3 regions of the Comamonas sp. C24C genome follow, and region 2 is predicted to be linked to each of the others. Evidence: riboswitches for the same ligand, from Rfam matches in the RefSeq annotation. Region 2 holds a riboswitch; each other region holds the start of a gene.
What was found. Region 2 has a riboswitch for cobalamin ahead of ACLBXN_RS06055 (TonB-dependent receptor domain-containing protein). Riboswitches for the same ligand answer to the same signal wherever they lie in the genome.

Region 1 (2,259 bases), 110 kb from region 2:
AAGGCAGGAAAAACATGTCTCGCAGACCCCTCAGGGACGGCGCTCGGACTCCGCCACATGGCGCACGGCCGCCCTAGCCTGGCTGAGCATATGAAAGTCCAGAATGCGTGTCGCCATGATGGTCTCCCAGAGAAAGCAGCACAGCGCCAGCACAAAGGCCAGAACTCCCAGCAAAAAACTGAACACGGCATAGCCGTGGCCGCTGACGCCGTAGGCCTGGCCCACGAACAGCAGCACGATGGTCAGCCCTATGCACATGCCGCACAGCGTCAGCAGCGCAATGGAGACGTTGGCCAGCCGCCCGCGCTCGCGCAGAAAATGCAGCTCCTTGAGATGGCGGGCGATCAGATCGTGATCCTCCAGGGTGCGCAGGCTTTCCTCCAGCTTGCGGGCGCGATCAATGATGCGGGCCAGCCGCCCCGCTACGGAGCCGATCATGCCGGCCACGGCAGTCAGAAAAAAAACCGGCGCAACAGCGAGCTGAATGCTGTGGGTGACGGTCTGTGCGTCGATGGACCAGATGCTCATGATGTCCTCAGAATCGGGGGCTTTCTCAGCCTCTATTTTGTGCACAAATGTCAGCGCAGTTTTGACTGCAGCCACTCAAAAACAGCCGCCGCCGACATTTCAGGCGGCTGCAGCCTGTTTGGGCATCGGATATCGATCACGGGCAGCGTCGCCACAGTGCCTGAACTTGCACCAGAGCCTCGCTGAACGCGACGCCTACCTTGAGCTGTGCCTCGCTGCCCCAAAGGAATCGCCCTGATCTCCCAGACGATGTCTGGATGCGCTGCTATATAATTTTTTGCTGAAACAAGTCTCGGCACGGCCGTGCCGCAGGCTTTTTCTCCATGCGACAGGTGCCCGGTGCTTCATCGGGTTAAACGGGAACAAGGTTCAAAGCCTTGGCTGCCCCCGCAACGGTAAGCAGATCAAACCACTTCATGGCTTTTGCGCTTGCAGGAGTCTGTCACTGGTGTTCTACGTGGCCTCTTCGACGAGGTGCGCGGCAACGCCGGGAAGGCGAAGTGACATGCCTCGCGCAATCTGCCAGCCCGGATACCGGCCTGTTGAGCGCTGACCACCCGGACCCAGTCCCGGCAGTCGGCATGTGCAACGAGCGTCTGCGGGGAGCAGCGTGACGGCAACAGGCTGCGAGTCCCGCCCTCCGCCCGATCTCGTCACCAGCATGCAGACCGTCTGCCCTGGCTAATGACAATGAGACACCTTGCACAGGCTTTCGCCTCGCGCTTCGGGCCCGCTGGCGCCATGCCCACCTGGGACCCCCCCCTGCTGCAGCCATGACCCAGCCGTTGACACAGATGTTCGTCCAGCAACGCCATCAGCTGAAGCTATGGCTGGCCATGTTGGCGGCAGTGCTGCTGCTGTCTCTGACTCTGGCCATCACCTTGGGGCCGGTACGGATCGCCCCCGGGCAAGCCTGGCAGATCACGGCTTATGAGCTGGGTCAGCGACTGGGCCTGGACTGGCCTTCGGGCAGCTGGAGCAGCGCCCAGTACCAGATTGTCTGGCGCGTGCGCCTGCCGCGCGTATTGCTCGCAGCCCTGACCGGCGCTGGCCTTGCGCTGGTGGGCGTGGCCATGCAGGCCATGGTGCGCAATCCGCTGGCCGACCCCTATCTGCTGGGCGTTTCCTCCGGTGCGTCGGTCGGTGCCGTAAGCGTGCTGGCCTTCGGCGCACTGGCATTCGCCGGCGAGCTGGCCTTGCCGCTGGGCGCTTTCAGCGGCGCGCTGCTGGCCTGTGTGGCCGTGTACTTTCTGGCCCATGCCAATGGACGATTGCAGGCATCGCGACTCATTCTGGGCGGCGTGGCCATTGCCTACTGCCTGGGCGGCGTCACCAGCCTGATTGTGCTGACGGCCGATCAGCGCGAGCTGGCCAACTCCGTGCTCACCTGGACCCTGGGCAGCCTGGCCGGAACCCGCTGGCAGGAGCTGGGCCTGCCGGCTGCCTTGCTGGCAGCTGGCGTGGCCCTGCTGCTGACACAGGCTCGCTCACTCAATGCACTGCTGGCAGGCGAAGAGACCGCCGCCACGCTGGGAGTGGACACCACCCGCACCAGGCGCTGGCTATTCGTTCTGGTCTCGATGGTGACGGGCGTGCTGGTGGCGCTGACGGGTCCGATCGGTTTTGTCGGCCTCATCGTGCCCCATGTCGCCCGCATGCTGGTCGGCTCCGAGCACCGGCGCGTGCTGCCAGTGGCCGCTCTCACAGGTGCCATTTTCCTGATCTGGGTCG
Region 2 (2,259 bases):
GAGGGCTGCCAGCACTGCCACGCGCTCGCGCGAGCGGACCTTGCCGCTGTCGCGGATGCGGGTCATCGCTTCGTCCACGCGGCGAACGGCTTCCTGTACACGTTCTTCTTGACCATCGGGGCAGGTCAGCACATAGCTTTGCTGCATGATTTGCACATCGATCTGCTTCATGGGCGTCAGTGGCGGGTCTGGTGATGGAGGGTGACGGCTGTCACTCTCCCTGGTTGGCGGGCAGGCGTTCGATCAATGCATCGACGCGCGCACGAGCGGCCTGCAGGCGCAGACGCAGCAAATCGCGCTCTTGCGTCAGAGCGATGACCTGATCGGTGAGCAGGGTGTTGGTGCGCTGCAGTTCCTCGTGGCGCACCAGCAGACGCTCTACGCGCTCGGCAATGAGATCAAGAGAGGGCTGGGTGGTCATAGACTCTGCCATTGTAGGTCTTGCAGTCCGTGGGTGAGTATAAATGTGCAGGCAAATTCGCAGTTTGCGCCAGAGCACGGCCTGCTTGACTGCCGCAGTCGGGAAACTGCAATATTTCTCTCAAAATCGTAGCGTGCTGCGCAAGTTCTGTGTGCCTCAAACGCGTGTTTAAGGTAAAAAATCGTCACCTGAACCGCGCAAGGCTACTTCGAATGAAGGATTTGCGCCGCGTAGCGCTCATTACAATGGACGCCTGTTGGTGCTCGAGGCTGCTTTTCTGTGGTCTCAGTTCAACGGGAAGCAGGGAGGGGCTGGCCAGATGCACTGGCTCTCCGAACCTGCGCTGCCCCCGCAACGGTCGGCGAATGGAATGCTGCGGCATTCCGCCTTTTCCCCCATGGCCACTGGCGCTGCGCGCTGGGAAGGCCGGCAAGAGGATGATTCGCCTAGCCCGGATACCGGCCAACATGGGTTGCCTGCATTGTGTGCAGGTATGTTTGCTCAATGTCGGCGGGTAGGCTGGCATGGGCGTATTCAAGTGTGCTTTCCATGAGTCCGCAATCTTCGTCCCTGCGCCTGGCGCAGGTGGCTTCGCGCGCACGCGCCTCCTCCTCTTTTGTTCTCCGTCCCACCTTGCTGGCATCTGCGTTGGCCATGGCGTTTGCCGCACAGGCTCAGTCAGCTGCGCAGGCCGATGCGGTGCAGATGAAAGAAACCGTGGTTACCGCCAATCGCATCGAACAGCCTTTGTCGGATCTGGTGGCCGATATGTCGGTGGTGGGTCGTGAAACGATTGAAACTGCGGGTGCCGTGGGTGTGGCCGATGTGCTCTCGCGTCTACCGGGTGTGCAGATGGTGCGCAACGGTGGTGCTGGCTCGACCACCAGCGTTTATCTGCGCGGTGCTGACACGCGTTTCACCGCTGTCTATGTCGATGGAGTGCGCGTGGACTCCCAGTCCACGGGCGGTGCATCCTGGCAGGATATTCCGCTGGAAGCGATCGACCGCATTGAAGTGTTGCGCGGCCCGGCGGCGGCTGTCTACGGCTCAGACGCCGTGGGCGGCGTGGTGCAGATCTTCACCAAGAAGGGCGAGGGCCAAGCCAAGCCCTATGTGGGTCTGGGTTGGGGTAGTCGTGGCACGGTGAAGGCTCAGGCAGGCATCAGCGGCGGCGTTGCGGGCTGGGATTACAGCCTGGGTGTTTCGCATGCCAGCAGCAACGGCTTCAATGCCAAGACCTCTGCGGGCTTCAATCCCGATGCGGATGGCTATCGCAGCAACGCCTTCAACGGCCGTGTGGGCTACCAGATCAGCAGCAATCAACGTGTTGAGGCCACAGCTCTGACCAGCTATATGAACGCAGGCTATGACGCCACTGTCTCCAAGACCAGCCCTATGGCCGACGACCGCAGCATCTACAAGATGAATGCGGTAGGCCTGAACTGGCTGGCCAAGTGGAGCGATATCTACAGCACGCGCCTTCAGTACACGCAGTCACGCGATTTCTACCAGACCAAGCCCAGTGTCTATGAAACCGACACGCGTCTGCACAGCTATCTGTTCCAGAATGAGTGGCGGCTGGGAGCGCAGACCGTGACGGCCGCGCTGGAGCGCCGCGAGGACAAGCTGGTCAACAACGGCCTGGATATCGGCAGCCGCAATCGCTCCCAGAACGCGCTGGCACTGGGCTACGGATTGCACGCGGGAAAGCACACGCTGCAGCTCAACGCCCGTCATGACCGCGACAGCGAGTTCGGCGGCCACACCACGGGCAGCGCTGCGTATGCATATGAGTTCATGCCCAACTGGCGCGCAACCGCATCGGCCGGCACTGCCTT
Region 3 (2,259 bases), on a different contig from region 2:
CGCATTGGCAATCTGCTCCATGCCGTCCACCTGGCGGATGGAGCCTTGCAGGGCGTCGGCGTCCACGATCACGATGCGGCCGTTCTTGACGGCATCCATGTGCTGGGTGACGGGATCCTTCTTGAGGAAGTCCAGCTTTTTCTGATAGTCGTCTGCAGGAAAGCGGCGACGGTCCATGCGGGCAACGATCAAAATCGAGGGATTGGTCCTGGCAATCGTCTCCCAGCCCACGGTCGGCCACTCCTCTGCGGATGTGATGACGTTGCGCAAGCCCAGAGCTTGCATCATGTAGCCGGCCACGCCGTTCTTGCCGGCCATATAGGGGTCGGCGGCCAGGTCTGCGCTGGAGAACCACAGTGCGGCAGACAGGTTCTGGAGCCCGGAGGATTTGACCTTGGCCACGGCCTGGGTCTGGCGATTGCTCAGCTCTTTGACCAGGCTTTCGCCGCGGTCCTCGACATCAAAGGCCTGGGCCAGCTGGCGAATGCTTTTGTACAGGGCTTTCACGTCGTAGCTGGCAGTACGCGTGCCGTCCGATCCCACGAGATTGTTCTTGCCTTCGCAGTCGGCTGGCATGGCATAGGTGGCGATGCGCAGATCATGGAATTGCTCGCGCGTGCCCACCACGCCATCCTTGCCCACCATCCATTCAAATTGCGAAACCACCAAGGCGGGGCGCTTGCCGAGGACCGACTCGAAGCTGGGAATGTTGTCGGACAGGCGTGGCACCTTGTCGTTGACGGCCTTGAAGCGGGGCTGTACCGGGTTGAACCAGAGCGCTGTTCCGACAACCTTGTCGCCCAGGCCGAGGGCATAAAGCATTTCGGTGCCGGCCTGACCTATGGTGACCACCGAGGTGGGCGCCTTGTCGAGAGTGAGGGTGTAGCCGCAGTTTTGCAGCTTCACAGGAAAGTCGGTTGCATGAGCGGAAAATGCGGTAGCGAGCAGGGCAGTGCTGGCAAGGCTTCGAAGCAGCATCGGAATATCTTTCCAGAAGCGGCGAAAAGCACCTTGGAAGACATAGCAGGACACGCGCCTGAACTTTGCCCTGAGTGGCAGCACGTTAGCGGAGCGATGAAATGCTCACTTCCCGGGCACCCCGCCGGCAATGAATGGTTGGTGCTCTGGCAGGTCTCCTGACTGGCAAATCATCGCTGGCTCATCGCCTTCCCAAACAGATGTTCAGTGGCTGTGTGATGGCTGGCTCATTGCCTACAGTTGCGGGGGCAGTTCCATTTCACGGGCCGGCCCCGAAGGTGCCTGACCACTGGATTCCCTCATGCATTCGTCGCTGCGCACGCATGTTCTTGCGAAACCAAAGTTGCGGTAATGTAGCTGATTTTGTAGCAATCAGTCCCAAGCCAAGACGACGAATGAGCTCGGGTTGCCTCTCCATGCCCCGCTTGCAAGACATTTCCATCCAGCGCGTTCGTGAATTGCATCAGGTTCACAGCTTTTTGCAAAGCGCACGTGTTTCCATGTTCGGCGGGCGCATCGCTTCACTGGAAATTCCCGAGGATCTTCGCCATTTCGAAGAGACCTACCTATCGGGTAGCGGCTGCATGCTGGCGGCTCTCGATGCTGACCAAAGAGTGCAGGCCACGATTGCCTGCCGGGACTATGACGGCAGATTTGCGCAACTGGATTTCGGACCGCAGAAGGTGGTCGAGGTCGTGCGCCTGTTTGTCGCGCCGCAATTCCGGCGCTCAGGCGTGGGGCAGGCGATGCTGGATGTGCTGATGCGCCATGCTCTGGCCCAGCAGGTGCAGGTGCTTTATCTGCACACCCATCCATTCCTGCCGGGAGCTCTTGAGTTTTGGCAAAGGCAGGGCTTTGCGGTGATCGAGCGTGAAGAAGATCCGCTATGGCAGACCGTTCATATGCAGCGTCTCATGTGAAGCTTGAGAGAGCTGTCCAAGGCTCGGGCTGTCGACCGGGTCCTCGACCTGCGCATTGGAAGCGGGCGTGAAATCGAGCATGTCTGCGCCAGACACCGGGTATGAATTGTTATGATATTGATAATTCGATATCAATAAAGCAAGCAACTTGTCCTCTCTGTCTTCTCCACCAGCAAATGCTGGCCGTCTGCAATCGATCGATGCGCTGCGTGGTCTCGTCATGCTGTTCATGTTGCTCGACCATGTCCGTGAAACCTTTTATCTGCATTTGCAGATTCCCGACCCCATGGTGGTGGCGGACACTCCGCCCGGCCTGTTTTTCCCGCGCATGCTGGCCCATTTGTGTGCGCCGGTATTCGTG

Region 1: linked by a shared signal. The riboswitch ahead of ACLBXN_RS06510 (iron chelate uptake ABC transporter family permease subunit) and the one ahead of ACLBXN_RS06055 (TonB-dependent receptor domain-containing protein) in region 2 are both predicted to bind cobalamin.
Region 3: linked by a shared signal. The riboswitch ahead of ACLBXN_RS18090 (ABC transporter substrate-binding protein) and the one ahead of ACLBXN_RS06055 (TonB-dependent receptor domain-containing protein) in region 2 are both predicted to bind cobalamin.

What each region holds. Positions count from the first base shown of each region.
Region 1 covers NZ_JBKFBC010000002.1:622,704-624,962, reverse strand. The annotation lists gene ACLBXN_RS06520 (hypothetical protein) at 1-16, opposite strand, end outside; gene ACLBXN_RS06515 (DUF2721 domain-containing protein) at 31-528, opposite strand; cobalamin riboswitch at 842-1,085, shown strand; gene ACLBXN_RS06510 (iron chelate uptake ABC transporter family permease subunit) at 1,323-2,259, shown strand, end outside.
Region 2 covers NZ_JBKFBC010000002.1:516,350-518,608, forward strand. The annotation lists gene ACLBXN_RS06045 (cell division protein ZapA) at 1-171, opposite strand, end outside; gene ACLBXN_RS06050 (hypothetical protein) at 212-421, opposite strand; cobalamin riboswitch at 662-902, shown strand; gene ACLBXN_RS06055 (TonB-dependent receptor domain-containing protein) at 971-2,259, shown strand, end outside.
Region 3 covers NZ_JBKFBC010000010.1:97,672-99,930, forward strand. The annotation lists gene ACLBXN_RS18090 (ABC transporter substrate-binding protein) at 1-906, opposite strand, end outside; cobalamin riboswitch at 1,110-1,335, opposite strand; gene ACLBXN_RS18095 (GNAT family N-acetyltransferase) at 1,302-1,898, shown strand; gene ACLBXN_RS18100 (DUF1624 domain-containing protein) at 2,047-2,259, shown strand, end outside.